Regions from separate parts of the Streptomyces sp. NRRL S-920 genome, predicted to be linked through region 1. Evidence: riboswitches for the same ligand, from Rfam matches in the RefSeq annotation. Region 1 holds a riboswitch; each other region holds the start of a gene.
The links. Region 1 has a riboswitch for thiamine pyrophosphate ahead of thiO (glycine oxidase ThiO). Riboswitches for the same ligand answer to the same signal wherever they lie in the genome.
Positions count from the first base shown of each region.

Region 2: it holds a riboswitch for thiamine pyrophosphate, as region 1 does, so the genes downstream of both, IG54_RS0117835 (thiamine ABC transporter substrate-binding protein) here and thiO (glycine oxidase ThiO) in region 1, are expected to answer to the same signal.
Region 3: it holds a riboswitch for thiamine pyrophosphate, as region 1 does, so the genes downstream of both, thiC (phosphomethylpyrimidine synthase ThiC) here and thiO (glycine oxidase ThiO) in region 1, are expected to answer to the same signal.

Region 1 is NZ_JODF01000019.1:15,942-25,412, reverse strand. It holds gene metF (methylenetetrahydrofolate reductase [NAD(P)H]) at 1-298, opposite strand, end outside; gene thiE (thiamine phosphate synthase) at 423-1,085, opposite strand; gene IG54_RS0116390 (Rv2175c family DNA-binding protein) at 1,180-1,545, opposite strand; gene IG54_RS0116385 (FAD-dependent oxidoreductase) at 1,601-2,851, opposite strand; TPP riboswitch at 2,905-3,017, shown strand; gene thiO (glycine oxidase ThiO) at 3,015-4,250, shown strand; gene thiS (sulfur carrier protein ThiS) at 4,247-4,471, shown strand; gene IG54_RS0116370 (thiazole synthase) at 4,479-5,273, shown strand; gene pknB (Stk1 family PASTA domain-containing Ser/Thr kinase) at 5,393-7,351, shown strand; gene IG54_RS0116360 (deoxyribonuclease IV) at 7,548-8,423, shown strand; gene IG54_RS0116355 (DUF4396 domain-containing protein) at 8,505-9,101, shown strand; gene IG54_RS0116350 (sulfite oxidase-like oxidoreductase) at 9,158-9,471, opposite strand, start outside.
Region 2 is NZ_JODF01000021.1:129,598-139,068, reverse strand. It holds gene IG54_RS0117870 (M23 family metallopeptidase) at 22-606, opposite strand; gene rpsB (30S ribosomal protein S2) at 951-1,877, shown strand; gene tsf (translation elongation factor Ts) at 1,978-2,814, shown strand; gene pyrH (UMP kinase) at 3,014-3,775, shown strand; gene frr (ribosome recycling factor) at 3,933-4,490, shown strand; gene IG54_RS0117845 (phosphatidate cytidylyltransferase) at 4,523-5,569, shown strand; gene rlmN (23S rRNA (adenine(2503)-C(2))-methyltransferase RlmN) at 5,706-6,812, shown strand; TPP riboswitch at 6,869-6,985, shown strand; gene IG54_RS0117835 (thiamine ABC transporter substrate-binding protein) at 7,062-8,144, shown strand; gene IG54_RS0117830 (ABC transporter permease) at 8,120-9,471, shown strand, end outside.
Region 3 is NZ_JODF01000010.1:64,960-74,430, reverse strand. It holds gene IG54_RS0109975 (cytochrome ubiquinol oxidase subunit I) at 1-344, opposite strand, end outside; gene hisC (histidinol-phosphate transaminase) at 586-1,665, opposite strand; gene IG54_RS0109965 (LacI family DNA-binding transcriptional regulator) at 2,062-3,183, shown strand; gene IG54_RS0109960 (metallophosphoesterase) at 3,397-4,479, shown strand; gene IG54_RS0109955 (hypothetical protein) at 4,660-5,553, shown strand; gene thiC (phosphomethylpyrimidine synthase ThiC) at 5,614-7,404, opposite strand; TPP riboswitch at 7,397-7,552, opposite strand; gene IG54_RS0109945 (YibE/F family protein) at 7,624-9,024, shown strand; gene IG54_RS0109940 (SsgA family sporulation/cell division regulator) at 9,201-9,471, opposite strand, start outside.

The sequences.
Region 1 (9,471 bases):
CGGCCACGGAGTGATCGACCGCGGTCAGGTGCGCGACGGGCGTCAGGGTGGTGTCGACGACGATCTGCTGGGTCTCCTTGACCGTGCCGGTGCGCGTCGAACCGCCCGCTCCGTAGGTCACCGAGACGAAGTCCGGGGCGACGGCCTCGACCCGGCGCAGCGCGTTCCACAGATTCCGCTCGCCCTTCGGGGTCTTCGGCGCGGAGAACTCGAACGAGTACGTCGTCTTGCCGGTCGCGAGCATGTCGCGCACGGTGCGTGCGCGGTCAGTCCTGGTGGAAGCTGTGCCTAGGGCCATACGGGCAGGTTAGCCAGGCCACGGCGGTCGCCCAACCGGACCTTGGGCTTTCGCCGCATTTGCCGGTTTCTTGTCCACGGATCGGACACGGCGGGGACGGCGCTCGGGCGGGTCCGGACACGGCTCAGTCGGCCGTGCGCAGCCGCTTGGCGAAGTCCGCGGCGGCGGCTCCCGGGTCGTCGGCCTCGGTGATCGCCCGCACGACGACCACGCGCCGCGCGCCCGCTTCGAGCACCTGGTCGAGGTTGCCCGCGTCGATGCCGCCGATGGCGAACCAGGGGCGGTCCGTGCCGAGCCCGGCCGTGTAACGCACCAGGTCCAGGCCCGGGGCGTGGCGGCCCGGCTTGGTGGGCGTGGGCCAGCAGGGACCCGTGCAGAAGTAGTCCACGCCCTCCTGGGCGGCGGCCGCGGCGGCCTCGGATTCAGCGTGCGTGGAGCGGCCGATGAGCACGTCGTCGCTGCTGCCGCCGAGGATGGCGCGGGCCGCGGGGACCGGCAGGTCGCCCTGGCCGAGGTGCAGCACGTCGGCGCCGATGGCGTGCGCGATGTCCGCGCGGTCGTTCACCGCGAAGAGCTTGCCGTGGCGCCGGGCGGCGTCGGCGAAGACCTGGAGGTGTTCCAGCTCCTCGCCGGCCTCCATGCCCTTGTCGCGCAGCTGCACGATGTCGACGCCGCCCGCGAGGACGGCGTCGAGGAATTCGGGGAGGTCTCCCTGGCGCTTGCGGGCGTCCACGCACAGGTAGAGGCGGGCGTCGGCGAGCTGGGCGCGCGGCTGGTCGGCGGCCATGGAAGAGGTCCCCCCGGTGTCGATGGGCGTGCGGGCCGCGTCTCACGCGGCCCGCACCCCGAACGGTGTTTTCAGTCAGACGACGAACGCCTGCTCAGACGGCGAGCGCCTGGGCGCGGCGCTTCACCTCCGTGCCGCGATTCTCGCTCAGTGCCTGCGCGGGGGTGCCGGGCAGGGTCGGGTCGGGGGTGAAGAGCCACTCGATCATCTCTTCGTCGGAGAAGCCGTCGTCCCTCAGGAGCGTCAAGGTGCCGACGAGGCCCTTGACGACCTTGTCGCCGTCGATGAAGGCGGCGGGCACCTGGAGCGTCCGGTTCTCACCACGGCGTACGGCGATCAGCTGGCCCTCCTTGACCAGCTGGCGCACGCGCGTGACCTCGACATCGAGCATTTCGGCGATGTCGGGGAGGTGGAGCCAGGCGGGGACGAGAGCGTCTGTCTTTGCGTCAATCTCGGTCACCGTCCCAGGGTATCTCCGGCCGGGGGTCCGGGCGCCTGCGCCGGTCAGGGGCGCTCTACAGTGCCGCCCTCTTGAGCGGGACCGAGGGGTCCGCTGCCAGGGCCGGGTCCAGGGGGGTGGCCGATTCGATCAGTTTGCGGCCCTGGGCCAGGTCCCTCGGGCGGCCCACCGCGAGGACCGCCACCAGGGCGCCCTCCCGCAGCCAGCACGCCGACCACGCCACGCCGGTGGGATCGCCCCGCCACACCAGTTCGTCGTCCGGCGCGTGATGGCCCGCGTACTGCACGAAGCGGCCGAACTGCTCCGACCAGAAGTACGGCACGGGGTCGTACACCGCGGGGGTGTCGCCGATGATGTTCGCCGCCACCGTGCGCGGGCCCTGGAGGGCGTTGTCCCAGTGGTGGACGAGCAGGCGCTCGCCGTACCTCCCCGAGGGGAAGGAGGCGCAGTCGCCGACCGCGTAGACGTCGGGCGCCGAGGCGCGCAGGTGGTCGTCGGCCACTACTTCGCGGTGGGCTCCGAGTTCGATGCCGGAGCCGGTCAGCCAGGCCGTCGCGGGCCGGGCGCCGATACCGACGACGACGGCGCCGGCGGGCAGGCGGGTCCCGTCGGCCAGGACCACCGCGCCCGGTTCGACGTGCTCCACGCGCGCGTGGGTGCGCAAGTCGGCTCCGGAGTCCGCGTACCAGCTCGCCATGGGGGCGGCGACGGCTTCGGGGAGCGCCCCGGCCAGCGGCCGAGGCGCGGCCTCGACCACGGTGACGGCACAGCCCGCCTCGCGCGCGGCGGTGGCGAACTCGGCGCCGATCCAGCCCGCCCCCACGACCACGATGTCGTGCTGCTCGGCGAGGACCGGCCGCAGCCGCGCGGCATCGTCCAGGGTGCGCAGGAGATGGACGCCGGGGACGCCTTCGGTACCCGGCAGCCGGATCGGTTCGGCGCCGGTCGCGAGGACCAGGACGTCGTAGGCGACGGGGCCGTCGGCCGTGTCCAGTTCGTGGTCGGCGGGGCGCACCCCGGTGACCTCGCGACCCAGGGTCAGGCCGATGCCGAGCGCCTCGAAGTCGATGTCGAACGCGGAGCCCTCCGCCTTGCCGAGCAGCACCGCCTTGGACAGCGGTGGTCTGTCGTACGGCTGGTGGGGTTCCGCGCCGATCAGGGTGACCGTGCCTGCGAAACCCTGCTCGCGCAGGGCCACGGCGGTCTGCACCCCGGCCATCCCGGCGCCGACGATGACGACATGCCGCTCCCCCTGCCGCTCCGCCCGCCCGCCCTGCCGCCCGCTCTGCCTCTGCTGCTCGCTCACCCGATCACTGTAGGGCTACTGCCGCCCGGGGCGACGGGCTAGGGTGGCCGGTGCAGAGCACTCGCGGGAGCCCGGACGCACCGGGCTGAGAGGGAGGCTGGACGGCCTCCGACCGTACGAACCTGATCCGGGTCATGCCGGCGAAGGGAGGGGCTGGACGCCCATGCAGCCATGTACACCACCGGTGGAAGCGAAGACTCCGCAAGACGTCCTCGTCGTAGGGGGCGGGATCATCGGCCTGGTCACGGCCTGGCGGACCGCGCAGCGCGGGCTCTCGGTCGCCGTCGTGGACCCCGAGCCCGGCGGCGGCGCCGCGCAGGTCGCGGCGGGCATGCTGGCCGCCGTCACGGAGCTGCACCACGGCGAGCAGACACTGCTCGGGCTCAACCTCGCGTCCGCGCGGCGCTATCCGGACTTCGCGGCCGAACTGGCCGAGGCGAGCGGCCGTGAGGTCGGTGATGCCGGTGACGCGGGCGGCCTCGGCTATCGCGCGTGCGGCACGCTCGCCGTCGCGCTCGACTCCGACGACCGCGCCCACCTGCGCGAACTGCACGCCCTCCAGCGCCGCTCCGGTCTTGAGTCGGAGTGGCTGAGCGGCCGCGAGTGCCGTCGTCTGGAGCCGATGCTGGCGCCGGGTGTGCGCGGCGGACTCCGGGTCGACGGCGACCACCAGATCGACCCGCGCAGGCTCGCGGCGGCGCTCCTGGTGGCCTGCGAGCGGGCGGGCGTGGTCTTCCACCGCGCGTGGGCCGAGCGGCTGTCGGTGGTACGGGACCGGGCCCGGGGCGTGGTCCTCGCGGACGGCACGGAGCTGCACGCGGCTCAGGTGGTGCTGGCGGCCGGCAGCCTCAGCGGGCGCCTCGCGGGCGTCCCCGACGACGTCCTGCCGCCCGTACGGCCGGTGAAGGGGCAGGTGCTGCGGCTGCGGGTGCCGAAGCCGTACGCGCCGTTCCTGAGCCGTACCGTGCGCGCGGTCGTGCGCGGCAGCCACGTCTACCTCGTGCCCCGCGAGAACGGCGAACTCGTCGTCGGGGCCACCAGCGAGGAGCTGGGCTGGGACACCACGGTCACCGCGGGCGGCGTCTACGAACTCCTGCGCGACGCCCACGAACTCGTACCCGGCATCACGGAACTGCCGCTGACCGAGACCCGCGCGGGTCTGCGCCCCGGCTCGCCGGACAACGCGCCGTTGCTCGGCCCGACGCGGCTGCCCGGCCTCCAGCTGGCCACCGGGCACTACCGCAACGGCGTCCTGCTGGCGCCCCTGACGGGCGACGTCATGGCGCACTGCCTGACCACCGGCGAACTGCCCGCCGAGGCACTTCCGTTCACGCCCGCGCGCTTCACCGCCCCGCCGCCCCCCATCCCCGCGCAGTCCTTCACGGAGCAACCCGCATGAGTACGCCTTTCCCCGCTTCGCTCTCCGTCTCCATCAATGGAGAAGTACGAGAGGTGGCCCCGGGCACCACGCTCGACGCCCTCGTCGCCACCCTCACCGCGGCGCCCTCCGGGGTGGCCGCCGCCCTCAACGAAACCGTCGTCCCGCGCGCGCAGTGGTCCGGTACGGAACTGGCCGCGGGTGACCGCGTCGAAGTACTCACCGCCGTCCAAGGAGGCTGATCAGGCCATGGCAGACGACCCCTTCGTCCTCGGCGGGCTCACGCTCTCCTCGCGCCTGATCATGGGCACGGGCGGGGCGCCCAGCCTCGACGTCCTGGAGCGTTCCCTGGTCGCGTCCGGCACGGAGCTGACCACGGTCGCGATGCGCCGCCTCGACCCGGGCGTGCGGGGCTCGGTGCTCTCCGTACTGGACCGGCTCGGCATCCGCGTCCTGCCGAACACGGCGGGCTGTTTCACCGCGGGCGAGGCCGTCCTCACCGCCCGTCTCGCGCGCGAGGCGCTCGGTACGGACCTGGTGAAGCTGGAGGTGATCGCGGACGAGCGCACGCTGCTGCCCGATCCGATCGAGCTGCTGGACGCCGCCGAGACCCTGGTCGACGACGGATTCACGGTCCTTCCGTACACGAACGACGACCCGGTGCTCGCGCGGAAGCTGGAGGACGTGGGCTGCGCGGCGGTCATGCCGCTCGGCTCCCCCATCGGCTCCGGACTCGGCATCCGCAATCCGCACAACTTCCAGCTGATCGTGGAGCACGCGCGCGTGCCGGTGATCCTGGACGCGGGCGCGGGCACGGCGTCCGACGCCGCGCTCGCGATGGAGCTGGGGTGCGCGGGCGTGATGCTCGCCTCGGCCGTGACGCGGGCGCAGGAGCCGGTCCTGATGGCGGAGGCCATGCGGCACGGCGTCGAGGCGGGGCGCCTGGCGTACCGGGCCGGGCGGATCCCGCGGCGGCACTTCGCACAGGCGTCCTCCCCCGCGGAGGGCCTGGCACGGCTGGACCCGGAGCGGCCCGCCTTCTGAGGGGCCGTGCGCAAGGCCGCGCGCGGGCGGGGGCCGGCCTGTTACAGCTCGGCTTCAGTCCAGCCCTGAATTCACCCGGGCGGGATGGGCTGTCGGTGCCGGCTCGTAGACTCCCCTGCGTGGACACGACCCTTCAGGACCCCCTCGTCGGGCAGCTGCTCGACAGCCGATACCGGATCGAGGGGCGCATCGCGGTCGGCGGGATGGCCACGGTCTACCGGGCCGTGGACACCCGCCTCGACCGCGTGCTCGCGCTCAAGGTGATGCACCCCACGCTGGCGGCGGACGCCTCCTTCGTGGACCGCTTCATCCGCGAGGCCAAATCGGTCGCCCGCCTCTCCCATCCGAACGTGGTCGGCGTCTTCGACCAGGGCACCGACGGGTCGTACGTCTATCTGGCGATGGAGTACGTGGCGGGCTGCACCCTGCGCGACGTCCTGCGTGAGCGCGGCGCGCTCCAGCCGCGGGCCGCGCTCGACATCCTGGAGCCGGTCCTCGCCGCGCTCGGTGCCGCGCACCGCGCCGGGTTCGTGCACCGCGACATGAAGCCGGAGAACGTCCTCATAGGGGACGACGGCCGGGTCAAGGTCGCCGACTTCGGGCTCGTCCGCGCGGTGGACACCGTCACGAACACGACCGGCACCGTCCTCGGGACCGTCTCCTATCTCGCTCCCGAGCAGATCGAGCACGGCACGGCGGACACCCGCGTGGACGTGTACGCGTGCGGGGTCGTGCTCTACGAAATGCTGACCGGCGCCAAGCCGCACTCCGGTGACTCCCCCGCCCAGGTGCTCTACCAACACCTCAACGAAGACGTGCCGCCCCCGTCGGCGGCCGTCCCCGGGCTCGCCCTCGAGCTGGACGAGCTGGTGGCCTGCGCCACCGCCCGCACCCCCGACGTCCGGCCGTACGACGCGGTGGCCCTCCTCTCCCGGCTCAGGGAGGCACGGGCCGCGCTCAGCGAGGAGCAGCTGGACGCGGTCCCGCCGCAGGCCCGCACGACGGGGCACGACAACGCCGAGGACCGCACCAGCGTCATCCCGCGCGCGGCGCGCTCCGTACAGCTTCCGCTGCCCGCCGAGGGTGCTCAGGGCGGGCCGGACGGCCAGGACCCGCTGAACCGCACCAGTGTCCTGACGACGACGCCGCCCGCGCCTCCCGCGCGGGCCCGGTCCGGGCGCGGCCGCCTCGACCCGCGCCGCCGCACGCTGGTGGTGGTCGCCGCGGTGCTGCTGGCCCTCGGCCTCGGCGCGGGCGTCTGGTACATCAACTCCGGGCAGTTCACGAAGGTCCCGCCGCTGCTCGCGAAGACCGAGGCGCAGGCGAAGCAGCGCCTTGAGGACGCCGGGCTCGAGGTGAAGGACGTCAAGCGCGCCTACAGCGACACCGACAAGCGCGGCACGGTCATGGACAGCGACCCGGCGGCGGGTGCGCGCATCCGGCAGAACGGCCAGGTGACGCTGACCGTCTCGCGCGGCCCGGAGACCGTGAAGGTGCCGGACGTCAAGAACATCCCGCTGGCCACGGCGAAGAAGGAGCTGAGGAACTCCGGTCTCGCCCCCGGCATGGTCAGCAAGGCCTTCAGCGACGCCGTCAAGAAGGGCTCCGTGATCAGCACGGACCCGCGGGCCGGGTTCACCCGCAAGGCGGGCTCCGCCGTCGCGCTGGTCGTCAGCAAGGGCCGCGAGGTCAAGGTCCCTGACGTGGTGGGCGAGTCCGCGGCGGACGCCACCGCCGATCTGGAGGAGGCCGGGCTCAGGGCGGAGATCGTCTCGAAGCGCGTCCCCTCCGACGAGGACAAGGGCGATGTCGCCCGGCAGTCCCCCGGGGAGGGCAGGCCCCTCGCCGAGGGCGACACGGTCAAGCTGACGATCTCCAAGGGCCCGCCGATGGTCGAGGTCCCGGACGTGACCGGGATGGACGTCGACGACGCCGTGAAGGAGCTGGAGGCCGCGGGCTTCGAGGTGGACAAGGACCGCGGTCTGCTCGGCCTCTTCGGGGACACGGTGAAGGACCAGTCGGTGGACGGGGGCGACGAGGCCCCCAAGGGGTCGACGATCACCATCGAGATCCGCTGAGACCCCGCGGCTCCTGGGGGCGGGGTAGCTGCCCCGCCCCCAGGAGCCGCCCCCAGGCCCCGCCCCGGAACCGCAGGCCCCGCCCCGGACCTCCGCAGGCCCCGCCCGTGATGACCAATCCCACCCCGCTCCGGTGCCCGTCCGCCCCCGTGCCCGTGCCACCCTTGACGGTGTGAGCAGCAACAAGTCCCCCCTCATGGCGTCCCTGGGCGCCGCCTCCCGTAACCCCGTCGGCGGTCATGTCCCCGTCGCCGGGGGCCTCGCCTCCGTGGGTCTGTCCTACGCCCGTGATCTCGGCGCGGAGGCCGTCCAGGTCTTCGTCGCCAACCCGCGCGGCTGGGCGACCCCGCCCGGCAATCCCAAGCAGGACGAGGCGTTCCGCGCGACCTGCGCGGCCGAGGGCATTCCGGCGTACGTCCACGCGCCCTACCTCATCAACTTCGGCTCGCACACCGAGGCCACCGCCGAGAAGTCCGTGGACTCCCTGCGGCACTCGCTGCGCCGGGGACGCGAGATCGGGGCGCTCGGAGTCGTCGTACATACGGGTTCGGCGACGGGCGGACGGGACCGCGAGGTCGCCCTCAAGCAGGTGCGCGAGCTGGTGCTGCCCCTGCTCGACGAGCTGACGCACGACGACGACCCGCATCTGCTCCTGGAGTCCACCGCCGGTCAGGGCGCCTCCCTGTGCTCCCGCACCTGGGACTTCGGTCCCTATTTCGAGGCGCTGGACTCCCACCCCAAGCTGGGCGTCTGCCTGGACACCTGCCACATCTTCGCCGCGGGCCACGACCTGACCGGCCCGAGCGGCATGAAGCAGACCCTGGATCTCCTCGTGGACACGGTCGGCGAGGGCCGCCTGAAGCTCGTGCACGCCAATGACTCCAAGGACGTCGTCGGCGCCCACAAGGACCGTCACGAGAACATCGGCACCGGCCATATCGGCGAGGACCCCTTCCGCGAGCTGATGCTGCACCCCGCCACCGAGGGCGTGCCGCTGATCATCGAGACGCCCGGCGGCAAGGAGGGGCACGCGGCGGACGTGGCGCGGCTGAAGGGGCTCAGGAGCAGCTAGAAAACACTTGAAGAGTACCCCCCGGGGGTATACGGTTCCTGTCGAGCGGCAGGAACCGCTATCCGACGTTGGGGGCTACTCATGCAGCACGACACACACGCCGAGCACACGCACCACGGGCACGGCGAGGAGCACGGTCACAGCCAGAGCCACGGCCATGGCCACAGCCACGGCCACGGCCACCACGGTCACGGCCACCACGGTCACGACCACGGCACCGGCCCCGGCGTCGCCCCCGGCAAGGTCAGCTGGCGCATGGCCGCCCAGGCCACCCTGCACTGCCTCACCGGCTGCGCCATCGGAGAGGTGCTCGGCATGATCATCGGCACCGCGCTCGGCTGGGGCAACGTACCGACGATGGCCCTCGCGATCGCCCTGGCGTTCACCTTCGGATACGCCCTCACGCTGCGCGGCATCCTCAAGGCGGGCGTCGACTTCAAGACGGCGTTCCGTGTCGCGCTCGCCGCCGACACCCTCTCCATCACCGTGATGGAGCTGATCGACAACGGCGTGATCGCGCTCTGGCCCGGCGGCATGGACGCGCACCTGTCGGACCCGATGTTCTGGTGGCTCCTCGCTTTCGCGCTGGCCGCCGCCTTCGTGATCACCACGCCGGTGAACAAGTGGCTGATCGGCCGCGGCAAGGGCCATGCGGTGGTGCATCAGTACCACCACTGACCAGCGGCGACGCGGCGCCGACACGCGTGGAGCCAGGGCTGGAGCCAGAGCGAGAGCTAGAGTTCGGGGCCGTCCCCGGGCTCTTCCTGGTAGGAGTAGCGCTGCTCGCGCCAGGGGTCGCCGACGTTGTGATAGCCGCGCTCCTCCCAGAAGCCGCGGCGGTCGGCGGTCATGTACTCGACGCCGCGGACCCACTTGGGGCCCTTCCAGGCGTACAGATGGGGCACCACGAGCCGCAGCGGGAAACCGTGCTCCGCGGTGAGCAGTTCACCGCCCTTGTGGGTGGCGAAGATCGTGCCCTCGGCGGCGAAGTCGGCCATCCGCAGATTCGAGCTGAAGCCGTACTCCGCCCAGACCATGACGTGCGTGG
Region 2 (9,471 bases), on a different contig from region 1:
GAGGGGCTTTTGGGGTGCCGCTCATGGCGTCGGTGGGGCGGTCAGTGGGAGCAGGCGGGACGGGCCGGGGCGCAGTAGCCACGGTGGCAGCAGGGTCAGGGGGTCCAGATAGGTCCCGGCTCTGCGCAGGCCCCAGTGGAGACAGGCCTCGGGGTCATCGGGGATACCGGGGGCCTCGGGGCAGTGGCCCGTCGGAGCTTCCAGGGTGCCCACCTGCTCGCCCGCGGAGACCCGGGTGCCCTTCTTGAGCGTGGCCCGCACCGGCTCGTACGTCGTGCGCAGCGGGGGGTCCCCGCTCCCGTCCAGCTCCACCGAGACCACGCCTCTGCCCGCCACCCGGCCCGCGAAGGAGACCCGGCCCGGCGCCACCGCCAGCACCGGGCTGCCCGGCGGCGCCGACAGGTCCACGCCCCGGTGGCCCGCGCCGTACGCGGTCGAGGGCGGATCCCAGGCGCGTACGACCGCGGGGCGCTCACCCGCACGGGCGCCCACCGGCCAGGTCGTGGCCACGGGGGTCGGGGGCGGGGGTGGAGCCGGGCTCGGGGGTGGGTTCAGGGCGGTCGCCAGCAGTGCGGCCAGCGTCGTCAGGAGCATTTCCAGGCGCATGGCAGAACCGTCCCGCACCCCGGCGTCCCGTGGGGATCATGGTCCGGATCCGTGGAGTACCGGCCGGTTGTGGACAACGCCGTCACTCTCAGGGGTGGTGGGGCGAGCGGCTCCGTCACCAGGTCACGGGTAGCGGCGTCATCCGGCGCCCCGCGGGTCCCGTACACTTCTTGTGGCGATCCGGGTCACCGGGTCGACTTCGCACGCCCCGACATCTGGCCCTCACAGGCCGGTGTCAGCGCCCCTCGGTCCCTAGGTCTCTAGTGGCAAGGCGCACAGCGGGCGTCAGGCGCGAGTGCCGTCCGGCACACGCGGCACAACCGAGAATCTCAAGGAGAACGGCCATGGCCGTCGTCACGATGCGGGAGCTGCTGGAAAGCGGCGTCCACTTCGGTCACCAGACCCGTCGCTGGAACCCGAAGATGAAGCGCTTCATCTTCACCGAGCGCAACGGCATCTACATCATCGACCTGCTCCAGTCGCTGTCGTACATCGACCGCGCCTACGAGTTCGTCAAGGAGACCGTCGCCCACGGCGGCACGGTCATGTTCGTCGGCACGAAGAAGCAGGCGCAGGAGGCCATCGCCGAGCAGGCGACCCGCGTCGGCATGCCCTACGTGAACCAGCGCTGGCTGGGCGGCATGCTCACCAACTTCTCGACCGTCTACAAGCGTCTCCAGCGCCTCAAGGAGCTGGAGCAGATCGACTTCGAGGACGTCGCCGCCTCCGGTCTCACCAAGAAGGAGCTTCTCGTGCTCTCGCGCGAGAAGGCCAAGCTGGAGAAGACCCTCGGTGGTATCCGCGAGATGTCCAAGGTGCCCAGCGCCGTCTGGATCGTGGACACCAAGAAGGAGCACATCGCGGTCGGTGAGGCCCGGAAGCTCAACATCCCGGTCGTCGCCATCCTCGACACCAACTGCGACCCCGACGAGGTCGACTACAAGATCCCCGGCAACGACGACGCGATCCGCTCCGTCACGCTGCTCACCCGCGTGATCGCCGACGCTGTCGCCGAGGGCCTCATCGCCCGTTCCGGCGTCGCCACCGGTGACTCGAAGCCGGGCGAGAAGGCCGCCGGCGAGCCGCTCGCCGAGTGGGAGCGCGACCTGCTCGAGGGCGACAAGAAGGCCGACGAGCCGAAGGCCGAGGAGCCGAAGGCCGCCGACGCCGAGGCCGAGGCAGAGGTCCAGAAGTCCGCCGAGACGGAGAAGGCCGCCGACGCCGAGCAGGCCGAGGCGCCCGCCGCCGCCGCGGACGCCGAGCAGGCCTGACCTCACAGGTTCGGTAGTTGACGGCGGGGGCCCGATCGGCCCCCGCCGTTCACCCGTAGACCTCCGTAGATCTTTCAGACTTCGAGAGAGAATTTCGATCATGGCGAACTACACCGCCGCTGACGTCAAGAAGCTCCGTGAGCTCACGGGCGCCGGCATGATGGACTGCAAGAAGGCGCTCGACGAGGCCGAGGGCAGCGTCGACAAGGCCGTCGAGGCGCTCCGCATCAAGGGCCAGAAGGGCGTCGCCAAGCGCGAGGGCCGCTCCGCCGAGAACGGCGCCGTGGTCTCCCTCATCGCCGACGACAACACCTCCGGTGTCATCGTCGAGCTGAAGTGCGAGACGGACTTCGTCGCCAAGGGTGAGAAGTTCCAGGCCGTGGCGAACAACCTCGCCGCCCACATCGCCAAGACCTCCCCGGCCGACATCGAGGCGCTGCTCGCCTCCGAGATCGAGGCCGGCAAGACCGTCCAGGCGTACGTCGACGAGGCCAACGCCAACCTCGGCGAGAAGATCGTCCTGGACCGCTTCGCGCAGTTCTCCGGCGCCTACGTCTCCGCGTACATGCACCGCACCATGCCCGACCTGCCCCCGCAGATCGGTGTCCTGGTCGAGCTGGACAAGGCCGACGCCGAGGTCGCCAAGGGCATCGCGCAGCACATCGCCGCCTTCGCGCCGAAGTACCTCTCCCGCGAGGACGTCCCGGCCGAGGTCGTCGAGACCGAGCGTCGCGTCGCCGAGGAGACCACCCGCGCCGAGGGCAAGCCCGAGGCCGCCCTCCCGAAGATCGTCGAGGGTCGCGTCAACGGCTTCTTCAAGGAGGCCACCCTCCTCGGCCAGCCGTACGCGCTGGACAACAAGAAGTCGGTCGAGAAGGTTCTCGCCGAGGCCGGTGTCACCCTGAAGCGCTTCTCGCGCATCAAGGTCGGCATCTGAGTCCGTACCGCGATCGACGGTAGACCCCGCTAGGGTCGACAGCGGTCGCCCGCGTGGGGAGCCCCCGACAGGGAGCCCCCGCGCGACGTACGACCGCAGGATCTGACGAGGAGGCCACTGCCGAGCATGGGATGCGAACAACACCCCACCGGCAGTGGCCTTCTTCGTATGTGTGTCAAGTAAGAGAAGCGAGAACACCATGACCACCAAGGCCGACTCGAAGAGTGACGACGGCAAAGTTGCCGGACGCTTCCTGCTGAAGCTCTCCGGCGAGGCGTTCGCCGGCGGGGGCGGCCTCGGGGTCGACCCCGACGTGGTGCACGCCATCGCGCGCGAGATCGCGGCCGTGGTCCGCGACGGCGCCCAGATCGCCGTCGTCATCGGCGGCGGCAACTTCTTCCGCGGTGCCGAACTCCAGCAGCGCGGCATGGACCGGGCCCGCTCGGACTACATGGGCATGCTCGGCACGGTCATGAACTGCCTGGCCCTCCAGGACTTCCTGGAGAAGGAGGGCATCGACTGCCGCGTCCAGACCGCCATCACCATGGGGCAGGTCGCGGAGCCGTACATCCCGCTGCGCGCCGTGCGCCACCTGGAGAAGGGCCGCGTGGTCATCTTCGGCGCCGGTATGGGCATGCCGTACTTCTCCACCGACACCACCGCCGCGCAGCGCGCCCTGGAGATCGACGCCGAGGCGCTGCTCATGGGCAAGAACGGCGTGGACGGCGTCTATGACTCCGACCCGAAGACCAACCCCGACGCGGTGAAGTTCGACGCCCTCGGCTACGGCGAGGTCATCACGCGCGACCTCAAGGTCGCCGACATGACCGCCATCACGCTGTGCCGGGACAACAAGCTGCCCATCCTCGTCTTCGAGCTGCTCTCCGAAGGCAATATCGCCCGGGCCGTCAAGGGTGAGAAGATCGGCACTCTCGTGGGCGACCAGGGAAGCCGGGCCTGACCCCGAGGACCTGGGCCGCTCTCAAGAGACGGACGCGAGACGTCACTTGAGAGGGATGGACAAAGCCCTGCCGGTCGGACACCGTGCAGGAAAGACACGCGACGCAGCCGGCCGCCCTGTGCTAGCCGGGCCTACTCAAGACACGCAGGAGCAAGTGGTGATCGAAGAGACCCTCCTCGAGGCCGAGGAGAAGATGGAGAAGGCCGTCGTGGTCGCCAAGGAGGACTTCGCCGCGATCCGCACCGGCCGTGCGCACCCGGCGATGTTCAACAAGATCGTGGCGGACTACTACGGTGCACTGACGCCGATCAACCAGCTGGCCTCGTTCTCGGTGCCCGAGCCGCGGATGGCCGTGGTGACCCCGTTCGACAAGAGCGCGCTGCGCAACATCGAACAGGCGATCCGCGACTCCGACCTCGGCGTCAACCCGAGCAACGACGGGAACATCATCCGGGTGACGTTCCCCGAGCTGACGCAGGACCGCCGCAAGGAGTACATCAAGGTCGCCAAGACCAAGGCCGAGGACTCCAAGATCTCGATCCGCTCCATCCGCCGCAAGGCCAAGGAAGCCATCGACAAGGCCGTCAAGGACGGCGACATCGGTGAGGACGAGGGCCGCCGCGCCGAGAAGGAGCTGGACGACACCACGGCGAAGTACGTCACCCAGGTGGACGAGCTGCTCAAGCACAAGGAAGCCGAGCTGCTCGAAGTCTGAGGCTCGAGTCCTAGGAATCAGGAATCCGATCCGTGAACGACTCTTCCTGGGGGGCGCCGCCCAGAGCCGGGTACTGGGGGCCTCCCGACCAGGGATCTGGTCAGGGGGCGCCCCCGGCAGGTCCCGCGTACGATGCGCAGGACGCGCTGCTTCCGCCCGAGACGCAGCCGATGCCCATCGTGCCCGACACCCCCGCGCCCCCGCAGGAGCCCATGCCCAGCGCACCACAGCCCGCCCCGGCAGCGCCGCGCCCTCCGCAGAAGAAGAGCGCGGGTCGTGATCTCGGCGCGGCCATAGGAGTCGGTGTGGGACTCGGCGCGGTCATCATCGCGTCGCTCTTCATCGTCAAGGCCGCCTTCATCGGCGTCATAGCGGTCGCCGTCGTGGTCGGCCTCTGGGAGCTGACCTCCCGGCTCGACGAGCGCAAGGACATCAAGGCCCCGCTGGTGCCGCTCGCGGTGGGCGGCACGGCGATGGTCGTCGCCGGGTACGTCCGGGGGGCCGAGGGCGCGTGGGTGGCGATGGCGCTCACCGCGCTCGCGGTCCTGGTCTGGCGTATGACCGAGCCTCCCGAGGGCTACCTGAAGGACGTCACGGCAGGCGTCTTCGCGGCCTTCTACGTCCCCTTCCTCGCGACGTTCGTGGCGCTGATGCTCACCGCGGACGACGGACCGTGGCGGGTGCTCACGTTCCTGCTGCTGACCGTGGTCAGCGACACCGGGGCGTACGCGATCGGCTGGCGCTTCGGCAAGCACAAGCTGGCGCCGCGCATCAGCCCCGGCAAGACCCGCGAGGGCCTGCTCGGCGCGGTCACGTTCGCGATGGCCGCGGGCGCGCTGTGCATGGAGTTCCTGATCGACGGCGGCACGTGGTGGCAGGGCCTGCTGATCGGTCTCGCGGTCGCGGCGAGCGCCACGCTCGGTGACCTCGGCGAGTCGATGATCAAGCGGGACCTCGGCATCAAGGACATGGGTACGCTGCTGCCGGGCCACGGCGGCATCATGGACCGGCTCGACTCCCTGCTGCCGACGGCGCCGGTGGTCTGGCTTCTGCTCGTGGTCTTCGTCGGGTCCGCCTGACCGACCGCACGGCCCGACCGCACGGCCGTCCGTATGGTCCTTGCTTAACCTTCTGACCTGCGCGTATGTGCGTAAGGGGCTCGTTGTCCACAGGGCGGCGGGCCCCTTGGCGTATGTCTGCGACACTGGAAGGACCATGCCTGTACCCGGAGAACTCACCTTCGTCGCGCCCCGCGGAGCCAAGAAGCCCCCGCGGCATCTCGCCGACCTCACGCCCGCCGAGCGCAAGGAAGCCGTCGCCGCCACCGGCGAGAAGCCGTTCCGCGCCAAGCAGCTCTCGCAGCACTACTTCGCGCGCTACGCCCACGACCCGGCGGAGTGGACCGACATCCCCGCCGGTGCGCGCGACAAGCTCCGGGAAGCGCTGCTGCCCGACCTGATGTCCGTGGTGCGGCACATCAGCTGCGACGACGACACCACGCGCAAGACGCTGTGGCGGCTCTTCGACGGCACGCTCGTCGAGTCGGTGCTCATGCGCTACCCCGACCGGGTCACCATGTGCATCAGCTCCCAGGCGGGCTGCGGCATGAACTGCCCGTTCTGCGCCACGGGCCAGGCCGGCCTCGACCGGAACCTGTCGACGGCCGAGATCGTGCACCAGATCGTCGACGGCATGCGGGCGCTCAGGGACGGCGAGATCCCCGGCGGGCCCGCGCGTCTGTCCAACATCGTCTTCATGGGCATGGGCGAGCCGCTGGCCAACTACAACCGCGTGACCGGCGCCATCCGCCGTCTCACCGACCCGGAGCCGGACGGCCTCGGGCTCTCGCAGCGCGGGATCACGGTGTCGACGGTCGGGCTCGTGCCCGCCATCCACCGGTTCTCCGACGAGGGCTTCAAGTGCCGCCTCGCGATCTCGCTGCACGCCCCGGACGACGACCTGCGCGACACCCTCGTGCCGGTCAACACCAAGTGGAAGGTGCGGGAGGTGCTTGACGCCGGCTGGGAGTACGCGGCCAAGTCCGGGCGCCGCCTCTCCATCGAGTACGCGCTGATCCGCGACATCAACGACCACGCGTGGCGCGGTGACCGCCTCGGCCGGCTGCTCAAGGGCAAGCCGGTGCACGTGAACCTCATTCCGCTGAACCCGACGCCGGGATCGAAGTGGACGGCCTCGCGGCCCGAGGACGAGAAGGCGTTCGTGGAGGCCATCGCCGCCCACGGGGTGCCGGTGACCATCCGGGACACCCGGGGCCAGGAGATCGACGGGGCGTGCGGTCAGCTCGCGGCCGCCGAGAGGTAGTCTGGCGGTCGTGCGCCTCGTACATGCGATCGCGTACTGCTCGTACACACATCTGCATATTCCGACAGGGGAGCGCCACAGCGCTGAGAGTGCGGCACCTTGGACAGGTGGGCCGCAGACCCTCTGAACCTCGCCCAGGTCATTCTGGGTAGGAAGTTCGGGCACGACTCAAGCTGTTGCGCCCTGCTCGCGGGCTTTCGCCGGCGGGCAGGGCCGCGTCTCTTCCTGGTCTCCCAGGAGGACATTCCAGTGAGCACCAAGAAGGTCACGTTCACCGCCGTCGCGGTGGGCATCGGGCTCGTCGCCGTCTCGGCGTGCGGCGGCTCCGACAGCGATTCCACGAAGGACGGCTCCAAGAGCGTCACGCTGATCAGCCACGACTCCTTCAACGTCTCCAAGGACGTACTGAAGGACTTCGAGAAGCGCTCGGGGTACAAGGTCACCGTCCTCAAGGACGGTGACGCGGGCGCCGCCGTGAACAAGGCGGTCCTCTCGAAGTACAACCCGCAGGGCGACGTCTTCTTCGGCGTCGACAACACGCTGCTCTCCCGCGCGCTCGACCACGGGCTCTTCCAGTCGTACGAGGCCAAGGGCTCGGACAGGATCAAGCCCGAGTTCCGCGTCGACGGGGGCAAGCACCGGGTGACGCCCGTGGACAGCGGCGACATCTGCGTGAACTACGACAAGAAGTACTTCGCCGACAAGAAGCTGGCGCCGCCGAAGTCCTTCGACGACCTCCTCAAGCCGCAGTACAAGAACCTGCTGGTCACCGAGAACGCCGCGACCTCGTCGCCCGGACTCGGCTTCCTGCTCGGCACCGCCGCGAAGTACGGCGACAAGGGCTGGGAGAGCTACTGGAAGAAGCTCGACGCCAACGGCGTGAAGGTCGTCGACGGCTGGGAGCAGGCCTACAACGAGGAGTTCTCCGGCTCCGCGGGCGGCAAGAAGGCCAAGGGCGACCGGCCGCTCGTCGTCTCCTACGCCTCCTCCCCGCCGGTCGAGGTGCTCTACGGCAAGCCGCAGCCGAAGCAGGCGCCGACCGGCGTCGCGACCGGCACGTGCTTCCGCCAGGTCGAGTACGCGGGTCTGCTGAGCAACGCCAGGAACCCCGAGGGCGGCAAGGCGCTCCTCGACTTCCTCGCGAGCGCGAAGTTCCAGCAGGACATGCCGCTGAACATGTTCGTGAACCCGGTGCGCGAGGGCGTCGAGCTGCCCGAGCTGTTCACGAAGCACGGGGTGAGGGTCGCCGCGCCCCAGACCATGGCCCCGAAGAAGATCGCCGACAACCGCGAGCCGTGGATCAAGTCGTGGACCTCGCTCGTACGGAAGTGACGAAGTCCCGCTCCCGCGCGGGCTTCGGTCGCGGAAGCGCGGCGCGGCTCGGTCTGATGGCCCTGCCCGTCGCGTTCTTCGCGGTCTTCTTCGCCTACCCGGTCTCGGCGATCGTCGCGCGCGGCCTGCACATCGGCGGGGTCTGGCGGTTCGGGCGGGTCGCGGAGGTGCTCGGGCAGTCCGACATCCGCCATGTCCTGTGGTTCACGACCTGGCAGGCGCTCGCCTCGACCGCGCTCACGCTGCTGATCGCGCTCCCCGGCGCGTATGTCTTCGCGCGCTTCGACTTCCCCGGCAAGCAGGTGCTGAGGGCCGTCGTGACCGTGCCGTTCGTGCTGCCGACGGTCGTCGTCGGCACGGCCTTCCTCGCGCTGATCGGGCGGGGAGGGCTCGTCGACGAGCTGTGGGGCGTGCGCCTGGACACCACCGTGTGGGCGATCCTGCTCGCGCACGTGTTCTTCAACTACGCGGTGGTCGTCCGCACGGTCGGCGGGCTCTGGTCGCAGCTCGACCCGCGGCAGGAGGAGGCCGCGCGGATGCTCGGCGCCTCGCGCTGGACGGCGTGGCGGACCGTGACGCTGCCCGCGCTCGGGCCGGCCGTGGCGGCCGCCGCGCTCATGGTCTTCCTCTTCACCTTCACCTCCTTCGGTGTCGTGCAGATCCTGGGCGGGCCCGCGTACTCGACGCTCGAAGTGGAGATCTACCGGCAGACCGCTCAGCTCCTCGACCTGCCGACGGCCGCCGTGCTGACGGTCGTGCAGTTCGCGGCGGTCGGCCTGATCCTGGCGGTCCACGCGTGGACGGTGCGGCGGCGCGAGAGCGCGCTGAAGCTGGTCGACGCCTCGGCCGTGGCACGCCGCCCGCACGGGGCGGGGCAGTGGTCGCTGCTCGGACTGGTCATGGCCACGGTCGTGCTGCTGATCCTGCTGCCGCTCGGGGTGCTGATCCAGCGTTCCTTCGACGGTCCGGACGGCTTCGGCCTCCTGTACTTCAGAGAGCTGACCTCGGCGGAGGGCGGCGCCTTCCTCGTACCGCCGATCGAGGCGGTCTGGAATTCCCTGCACTACGCGATCGTGGCGACGGCCATCGCGGTCGTCATCGGCGGGCTCGCGGCCGCCGCCCTGACCCGGAGAGCCGGTCATCTCGTACGCGGGTTCGACGCGCTGCTTATGCTGCCGCTCGGGGTGTCGGCGGTGACCGTCGGCTTCGGGTTCCTCATCACGCTGGACGAGCCGCCGCTCGATCTGCGGGCCTCCTGGATCCTGGTGCCGCTCGCCCAGGCGCTGGTCGGCGTGCCCTTCGTCGTACGCACCATGCTGCCCGTCCT
Region 3 (9,471 bases), on a different contig from region 1:
CCGATGAAGGTCGACTCGAAGAAGAAGGCGATCAGGGCCTCGAAGGCGAGGGGAGCGCCGAAGACGTCACCGACGAAGCGCGAGTAGTCGGACCAGTTCATGCCGAACTGGAACTCCTGGACGATGCCGGTGACGACACCCATCGCGATGTTGATCAGGAACAGCTTCCCCCAGAACTTGGTCGCCCTGAGGTAGTGCTCCTTGCCCGTCCGCACCCACGCCGTCTCGAGGATCGCCGTCAGGGCGGCCAGCGAGATCGTCAGGGGGACGAACAGGAAGTGGTAGACGGTCGTGATGCCGAACTGCCATCGCGCCAGAGTCTCCGGCGCCAGAGCCAGGTCCACTGCGTCTCTCCTTACTCGCCGTGGTCATCGCGGCAATTACCCCGGTCTGTCCCACCGATCTCCGGAGGAACCGGGACGCGCTTGTGAACGCGTTCACATTCACAAGCATTATGTCGTACTGGCGATCGGCACCCAAACGGGGGTCCCCTCTTACCGCCGGAAACGCGAGTGCGCCCCGGCATCGCACGCCGGGGCCCACTCGGAGTTGCCGGGTCCCACCCGGAGTCACGGGACGTCCGCGCTACAGCTCCTTGCGGAACGCCTCCGCCGCCGCCAGGAAGATGTCGTTGGCCTCGGTCTCGCCGATCGTGGCCCGCATCCCCTCGCCGGCGAACGGCCGCACGACCACGCCGGCCCGCTCACAGGCCGCCGCGAAGTCGGTCGTACGGTCCCCGAGCCGCAGCCACACGAAGTTCGCCTGCGTCTCGGGCACCGTCCAGCCCTGCCCGCGCAGCGCCTCGACCACCCGCGTGCGCTCGGCGACCAGTGAGCCGACGCGGCCCATCAGCTCGTCCTCGGCCCGCAACGAGGCCACCGCGGCGTCCTGCGCGAGCTGGCTCACCCCGAAGGGCACCGCCGTCTTGCGCAGCGCGGCGGCCACCGGCTCATGGGCCACCGCGAAGCCGACGCGCAGCCCCGCGAGCCCGTACGCCTTGGAGAACGTCCGAAGGACACAGACGTTCGGGCGATCGCGGTAGATCTCGATGCCGTCCGGAACCTCGGGATCACGGATGAACTCGCGGTACGCCTCATCGAGCACGACCAGGACGTCGCTCGGCACCCGGTCCAGGAAGCGCTCGAGTTCGGCCCTGCGGACCACGGTGCCGGTGGGGTTGTTGGGGTTGCAGACAAAGATGAGGCGGGTGCGGTCCGTGATGGCGTCGGCCATCGCGTCCAGGTCGTGGACCTCGCCCTCCGTCAACGGCACCCGCACCGACGTCGCCCCGCTGACCTGCGTGATGATCGGGTACGCCTCGAAGGACCGCCAGGCGTAGACGACCTCGTCACCCGGGCCCGAGGTGGCCTGAAGGAGCTGCTGGGCCACGCCGACCGAGCCGGTACCGGTGGCGATGTGCGAGACGGGCACCCCGAAGCGCTCCGCCAGCTCACTCATCAGGCCCGTGCACGCCATGTCGGGGTAGCGGTTGAAGGACCCGGCCGCGGCGAGCGCGGTCTCCAGGACGCCGGGGAGCGGCGGATAGGGGTTCTCGTTGGAGGACAGCTTGTAGGCCACCGGGCCGTCGGCCGCGGCGGGCTTGCCCGGCTTGTAGGTGGGAATACCCTCCAGCTCGGCGCGCAGCCTCGGGCTCGTCTCGCTCACCGCAGTCCTCCTCGTACCAGTGCCAGAACAGTTCGAATACTGCTCACCTTATGAGGATTCGCCGCCGGTGCGAATGGCCTCGGGATATCCGCGTACGAAGGTCCGGACCACCGCCCCACGAAGGCGCGCGGAGCCGGTGGGGCGCCTCGTGCTCCCCCGTGCGCCGGTGGCCCGCGCCGTGGCGCGCGTCACCCGTGAAGGTGAGTTGAGACCTCTTCGAGACCTACCGCATTCGACAGGCCCGCACGCGACGATCAGCGGCACCCACCGTCCACCTCGTCAACTACCTTGCTTTCCATGGTCATTGAGGAGTCGACGCCATGCAGAAACGTGCCTGTCAACGAGTGAATATGCGCCCGCGCTACCCACCCCAATGAGCCCTACTATCGGCTCGCCATGACAGCAGCAGGGAAGCACCAGGTGAGCCGAGCGGAGACCGCCCGCCGGGGCAACCGGCAGAGCAGAGCGGGCATCAGAGACGTCGCCGCCGCCGCCGGTGTCTCCATCACGACGGTCTCCGACGCCCTCAACGGCAAGGGACGGCTGCCCGATGCCACCCGACGCCATGTCCGAGAAGTCGCCGAGAGACTGGGTTACCGCCCGTCCGCGGCGGCCCGAACCCTCCGTACCGGCAAGTCCGGCCTCATCGGCCTGACCGTGACGACGTACGGGGATGAACCTTTCACCTTCACCGAGTTCGCCTATTTCGCGGAGATGGCCAGAGCCGCCACCTCCGCCGCCCTCGCCCGGGGTTACGCCCTGGTCATCCTCCCCGCCACCTCGCGCCGCAGCCCGGTCGACGTGTGGTCCAACGTCGCGCTCGACGGCACCGTCGTCGTCGACCCCTCCGACCACGACCCCGTCGTCACCGAGCTGGTCAGACAGGGTCTTCCGGTGGTCTCCGACGGCCGCCCGGCGGGCTCGCTGCCCGTCACCGCCTGGGTCGACAACGACCACGAGGCCGCGGTCCTGGAGATCCTCGACCACCTCGCGGCCGCGGGCGCCCGCCGGATCGGCCTGCTCACCGGCACCACCACGGACACCTACACCCATCTGTCGACGACCGCGTATCTGCGCTGGTGCGAGCGCGTGGGCCAGGACCCGGTCTACGAGTCCTACCCCGCCCACGATCCATGCGCGGGCGCCGTCGCCGCCGACCGGCTGCTCGCCAGGCCCGACCGGCCCGACGCCGTCTACGGCCTCTTCGACCCCAACGGCACCGACCTGCTCGCCGCCGCCCGGCGGTACGGCCTGCGCGTCCCCGACGACCTGCTGCTCGTCTGCTGTAGCGAGTCGATGGTGTACGCCACCACGGAACCGCCCATCACCACACTCTCCCTCAAACCGCGCCGCATCGGCACGGCCGTCGTGCAGCTCCTCATCGACGCCATCGAGGGCCTCGACTCGGGGCGGCCCGTCGAGCAGGTGATACCGACCGAACTGATCGTGCGCACCTCGTCCGAGCGACGTCCGCCGCGCACGACGGTCAGCCCGCCGCGCTCCTCGGGCTCCGGCTGACCCGCACGATGACGGGCAGAGGCCTGCTCCCACCCCGCTACCAACAGGGAAACCTCTGCCCAATTCGGGATAAATCCTCGGTGAACACGTGCCGGGGGCCGATTCACCACCCCTGGTGCACCACACAGCGGGAGCCGCATTCCTATGATGGGCGGACGACACCGCGGGCGCTGCGACCAGGCAGTCCGTTCTCGGTGCAGATGCGGCGCAATGGTGGTGGAGGGGTCGATGACTCAGGGGGCCGGTCAGGGACCCGATGTGCGGACGGCGACGCTGCGCGACTTCCGCGTACCGGCGTACGTCCATGAGACAGCCGGCCCCGCCGAGGTGAGCCCCGCGCCCCCGGTCCCGGCGCCGGGTGAGGTGCGGGGCGACGGCTACACGCCGACCCAGCGCGACCTGCCGGTCATCAACCGCGGGGACACCGTCCAGGTGCAGGTCATGCCGGAGCCCCCGCAGCCGCGGCCGGGCGACGAGCACGGCCCCCTGTTCGTCGTCGGCGACGTCCACGGCTATCTGGACGAGCTGCTCGCGGCCCTCCAGGAGCAGGGCCTCATCGACGCCGACGGCAACTGGTCCGCGGGCAACGCACGCCTGTGGTTCCTCGGCGACTTCACCGACCGCGGGCCCGACGGCATCGGCGTGATCGACCTCGTGATGCGGCTGTCCGCCGAGGCCGCGGCCGCCGGTGGCTACTGCAAGGCGCTGATGGGCAACCACGAGCTGCTCCTGCTCGGCGCCAAGCGCTTCGGCGACACCCCCGTCAACTCCGGGGCGGGCACCGCCACCTTCCAGGCCGCCTGGCTGCTCAACGGCGGCCAGAAGACCGACATGGAGCGCCTGGAGGACCACCACCTCCAGTGGATGGCCCGCCTGGACGCGATGGAGGAGGCCGACGGCCATCTCCTCGTGCACTCCGACACGACCGCCTATCTGGATTACGGCGACTCGATCGAGGCAGTGAACGACACCATCCGCGAGACCCTCACCCGCAACGACGCCAACGAATGCTGGGACCTCTTCCGCAAGTTCACCAAGCGCTTCGCCTTCCGCGACGAGTCCGGCCCCTCGGCCGTACGTGAACTCCTGGACATGTACGGCGGCACACGCATCGTCCACGGCCACAGCCCCATCCCCTACCTCCTGGGTGACGTCGGCTCCGAGGACGAGTCGGACGGGGGCGGCCCGGTCATCGAGGGGCCGCACGTGTACGCCGACGGCCTGGCCATCGCGATGGACGGCGGAGTGACCATGGCCGGAAAGCTACTGGTCTGCCAACTCCCCCTGGGTATCTGAGCGTTCGCTGGGCAGGCGCCCCTCTACAGGATCACGCTGGCCAGGGGGGCCAATTCTGGAAACCCCCTGTCACCGCGTGCTGTCACGGCTCTACCATCGGCTTATCCGTAGCAGGCTCCCCTCCGTTTCTGCCCGACGGCTCGTAGCCATGCGAGCCTTAGCCCTACGGAGCATCGGGGGATGCACATGAACAGCGCTCCACACCTGCTCAATGAGGACCGCCCCGAATACGAGCGGATCCTCGACGAGGCGCTGCGCACCGCACCTGACCGTCCTGAACTCGCCGCAGTGGGCCAGCGGCTCAACACCGAACAACTGCGCACCATGGCCCTGAACGCGACAGCACTGATCACGGCCGCCGCCGCGGCCGAGTACGCGCACTACGTGAAGGTTCGCGAGGAGTTGCGCGAACCTCGACCGTCCTCCACCTCGATTCGCGAAGGGAGCGGAGAGAGCGCCGCGGAGTCGGGCCCCGGCGGCATCGGCCTCGCCACGGCGATGGGCGAGGTCGCCGAACCGGCAGCGGTGGCGGGAGCCGGGGCGGCTGCCGTCGTCGCGGTCCTCGCGCCCGTCCTCGCGGGCACGGCCGCCGCGATCTTCCTGCTCGTCGGCTACATCCTGAAGATGCTCAACCCCGAGCCCGCCTTCGCGGACACCCTGCTCACCGCGGGCTGGCTGTTCGGCGCGCTCACCGCCGCGGGCATCCTGGTCGGCGCGGTCGGCCTGCTCCTGACGGCCCTGCGCAACGGCTCCACCTCGCTCCAGGCGGGACGGCTCCACGGCGAGCGGTACGAGGAGGTGTCCCGAGCCAGGGAGGCCTGGGGACAGGCCCTCCTGGAGCAGGGGGTCGTGCCGTTCCTCCGGGAGGCCCTGGCGGATCCCGGGGCGGTACGCACCGCTCGCGCGCACGTTTCCGAAGCCCCCGGAGGGGGCGGCCGCATGCCGCAGCTGGGCTACGACCGGCCGGGGTTCAGCAGCCCCGACGGCGGCCCGGCCGCCGGATCACGGCCGAGCTTCTCCAGCCCGGACTTCTCCAGCCCGGACTTCGGCGGGCCCGATCACAAGCCGGAGTAGGCCGGGGTGTCCGCAGAGCTGCCACGGTGCTCTGCGGACACCCCGTCCACAGCCGCCGGCTCAGTCGGCGATGGGCAGATAGACGCGGTTGCCCGCCGCGGCGAACTCCTTGGACTTCTGCTCCATGCCCGCCTCGATCTCCTTCTCCTCCAGGTCACCGCCGTGCCGACGGCGGATGTCCTGGGAGATCTTCATCGAACAGAACTTCGGCCCGCACATCGAGCAGAAGTGTGCCGTCTTCGCGGGCTCGGCGGGCAGCGTCTCGTCGTGGAACTCCCGTGCGGTGACCGGGTCCAGGGCGAGGTTGAACTGGTCCTCCCAGCGGAATTCGAAGCGCGCGTCCGAGAGCGCGTCGTCCCAGTCCTGCGCGCCCGGGTGGCCCTTGGCGAGGTCCGCCGCGTGCGCCGCGATCTTGTACGTGATGACGCCGGTCTTCACGTCGTCGCGGTTGGGCAGGCCCAGGTGCTCCTTGGGCGTGACGTAGCAGAGCATGGCCGTGCCCCACCAGCCGATCATCGCGGCGCCGATGCCGGAGGTGATGTGGTCATAGGCGGGCGCGATGTCCGTGGTCAGCGGGCCGAGGGTGTAGAACGGCGCCTCCTCGCAGATCTCCTGCTGAAGGTCGATGTTCTCCTTGATCTTGTGCATCGGGACGTGACCGGGGCCCTCGATCATCGTCTGTACGTTGTGACGCTTGGCGATCGTGTTGAGTTCCCCGAGCGTGCGCAACTCCGCGAACTGCGCCTCGTCATTGGCGTCCGCGATCGAACCGGGCCGCAGACCGTCGCCGAGCGAGTACGTCACGTCGTACGCCGCGAGGATTTCGCACAGCTCCTCGAAGTGCTCGTAGAGGAAGCTCTCCTTGTGGTGCGCCAGACACCAGGCGGCCATGATCGAACCGCCGCGCGAGACGATGCCGGTCTTGCGGTTGGCGGTCAGCGGGACGTACGGCAGGCGCACACCCGCGTGCACCGTCATGTAGTCCACGCCCTGCTCGGCCTGCTCGATGACCGTGTCCTTGTAGATCTCCCAGGTCAGCGCCTCGGCCTGGCCGTCGACCTTCTCCAGGGCCTGGTAGAGCGGCACGGTGCCGATGGGGACGGGGGAGTTGCGCAGGACCCACTCGCGGGTGGTGTGGATGTTGCGGCCGGTGGAGAGGTCCATGACCGTGTCGGCGCCCCACTTCGTCGCCCAGGTCATCTTGTCCACCTCCTCCTCGATGGAGGAGGTGACCGCGGAGTTGCCGATGTTGGCGTTCACCTTCACCAGGAACTTCTTGCCGATGATCATTGGCTCGATCTCCGGGTGGTTGACGTTCGCGGGAATCACGGCCCGGCCCGCGGCGACCTCCGCCCGCACGATCTCGGGGTCGATGTTCTCGCGGATCCCGATGAACTCCATCTCGGGCGTGATCTCGCCGCGCCGGGCGTACGCGAGCTGCGTCACCGCCTGCCCCGGGCGGCCGCGGCGCGGCTGGCGGGGGCGGCCGGGGAAGACCGCGTCGAGGTTCTTGAGGCCGCCACGGGGCGAGGTGTGCTTGATGCCGTCGTCCTCGGGGCGCGGCGGGCGGCCCACGTACTCCTCGGTGTCGCCGCGGGCGATGATCCAGTTCTCCCGCAGCGGCGGCAGTCCGCGGCGGACGTCGGTCTCGGCGTTCGGGTCGGTGTACGGACCCGACGTGTCGTACAGGGTGACGGCCTTGCCATTGGTGAGGTGCACCTGGCGGACCGGCACGCGCAGGTCGGGGCGCGAGCCCTCGACGTACGCCTTGTGCCAGCCGATGGACTTCCCGGCCTCGTTCAGGGACTCGCCCTGGCTGGAGGCAGGCGTGCGTGCGTCCGATGTGGTCATGAGACCTACTCCCTACGCCGGCATTACCCGGTAACAGGTTCGGCGGTCGACGCAGCGGATCCCGTACGGCTCGTGCACGAATTGTGCCGTTTCGTACGGAGGTCAGCGCCCTCTCAGCCCGGTGCTCCGAGCTCCCGCGATTGCAAAGGTGGCTCCACGCTAGCGTCATCTCGGGCGCGCTGAACAGAGGGCCCCCTCCGTTCTTGCGATGATCGGCCAGTGACCACCACAGCGCCGCCGCCGCCTCCGCCCGCGCAACCGCCCCACTCCGGCCCGCCCCCGGACGGCCCCGGGCATGACCACGGGCACGGCCACGGGCACGCCCACAGCCACGGTCCGGCCGCTCCCGTCTCCCAGCATCTGCGCAAGGTCATCGCCGCGGTGCTGATCCCCTTCGCCGCCGCGGTCGTCGTGGGCCTGGTGGTGCTCTGGCCCGGTGGCGCCCCCTCGCACGAGCGGACCGGCGTCGGCTTCGACCGGCAGACGCAGTCGGCGAAGGTCACGAAGGTGCAGGAGCTGCCCTGCAAGGACCTCAGTCCCTCGCAGCCCCAGCCGAACGGCGACACCTCCACCCCCGAGGGCCGGTCCGCCCAGTCCTCGGCGACGGGCACCTGCAAGAAGGCGCTGATCGAGGTGAGCAGCGGCAAGGACAAGGGCCGCACGTTCACCGAGATCATCCAGCCGGACTCGCCCCGGCAACTCCACAAGGGCCAAGAGGTGGTGGTCGCCTACGAGCCCAAGGCGCCCGAGGGGTTGCAGTATTCGGTCACCGACGTGAACCGCAAGCTCCCGATGGCGCTGCTCGCCGGCATCTTCGCGCTCGCCGTCGTCGTGGTGGGACGGCTGCGCGGCGTGATGGCCCTGGTCGCCCTCGCCATCAGCTTCCTGGTCCTGACCTTCTTCATCCTGCCGGCCATCCTCCAAGGCTCGAACCCGCTGGTCGTGGCAGTGATCGGCGCGAGCGCCATCATGCTGGCCGCGCTCTATCTCTGCCACGGCCTCACGGCCCGTACGTCGGTCGCGGTGCTCGGCACTCTGATCTCCCTCCTGCTGATCGGCCTGCTCGGCTCGCTCTTCATCGGCTGGGCCGCGCTGACCGGCAACACCGACGACAACACCGGCCTCATCCACGGCCTGTACCCGTCCATCGACATGAGCGGCCTGCTGCTCGCGGGCGTCATCATCGGCTCGCTCGGCGTCCTCGACGACGTGACGGTCACCCAGACCTCGGCCGTGTGGGAACTGCACCAGGCCAACCCGAACATGGGCTGGCGCGGCCTGTACCGCGCGGGCATCCGCATCGGCCGCGACCACATCGCCTCGGTCGTCAACACCCTCGTCCTCGCCTACGCGGGCGCCGCCCTGCCCCTGCTCCTCCTCTTCTCCATCGCGCAGTCCAGCGTGGGCACGGTCGCCAACAGCGAGTTGGTCGCCGAGGAGATCGTGCGGACCCTGATCGGCTCGATCGGCCTGGTCGCCTCCGTGCCGGTGACGACCGCGCTGGCCGCCCTGGTCGTCTCCGCCGACCGCTCCACCGGCCCCGGCGCCCCGGCCCCGGCCACCGGCACCCCGCCGCGCCGCTCCTCCCGCGGCGGAAAGGGCCGACGCCGCAAGGCCTGACGGTCTGACGGTCTGGCGGTCTGGCGGTCTGGCGGTCTGGCAGCTTGACGGTCTGACGGTCTGACCCCGGAACGGTCCCGAAGGCGCAGACGGCACCCCGGTGGCCGTGGCGGTGCCCTGGCGATGCCCTCAAATGCACCAATCTGCCATTGGCATAGGCACATTGAGCCCGGGTCTCATCCCGCGTTCTGTTCCTCCGCCAGGATCCGGTCGAGCGTCTCGTCCAGATGCGCATCGAAGTCGGCGAGCGCGCGCTCCTGTCCGAGCGGCACCAACTTGTCCGTACGGTCCAGGAAGGCGAGCAGCGGCGGAATGCCCACGCGGAACAGCGCCTGGTCAGCGCCGACCTGAAGCTTGATCAGGGCCTCGTCGAGCAGATCGGGATCGGTGGGCTCGATGCGCACGTCCCCGACCCCACACGGCCTGCCCACCCCGTCGATCAGCAAC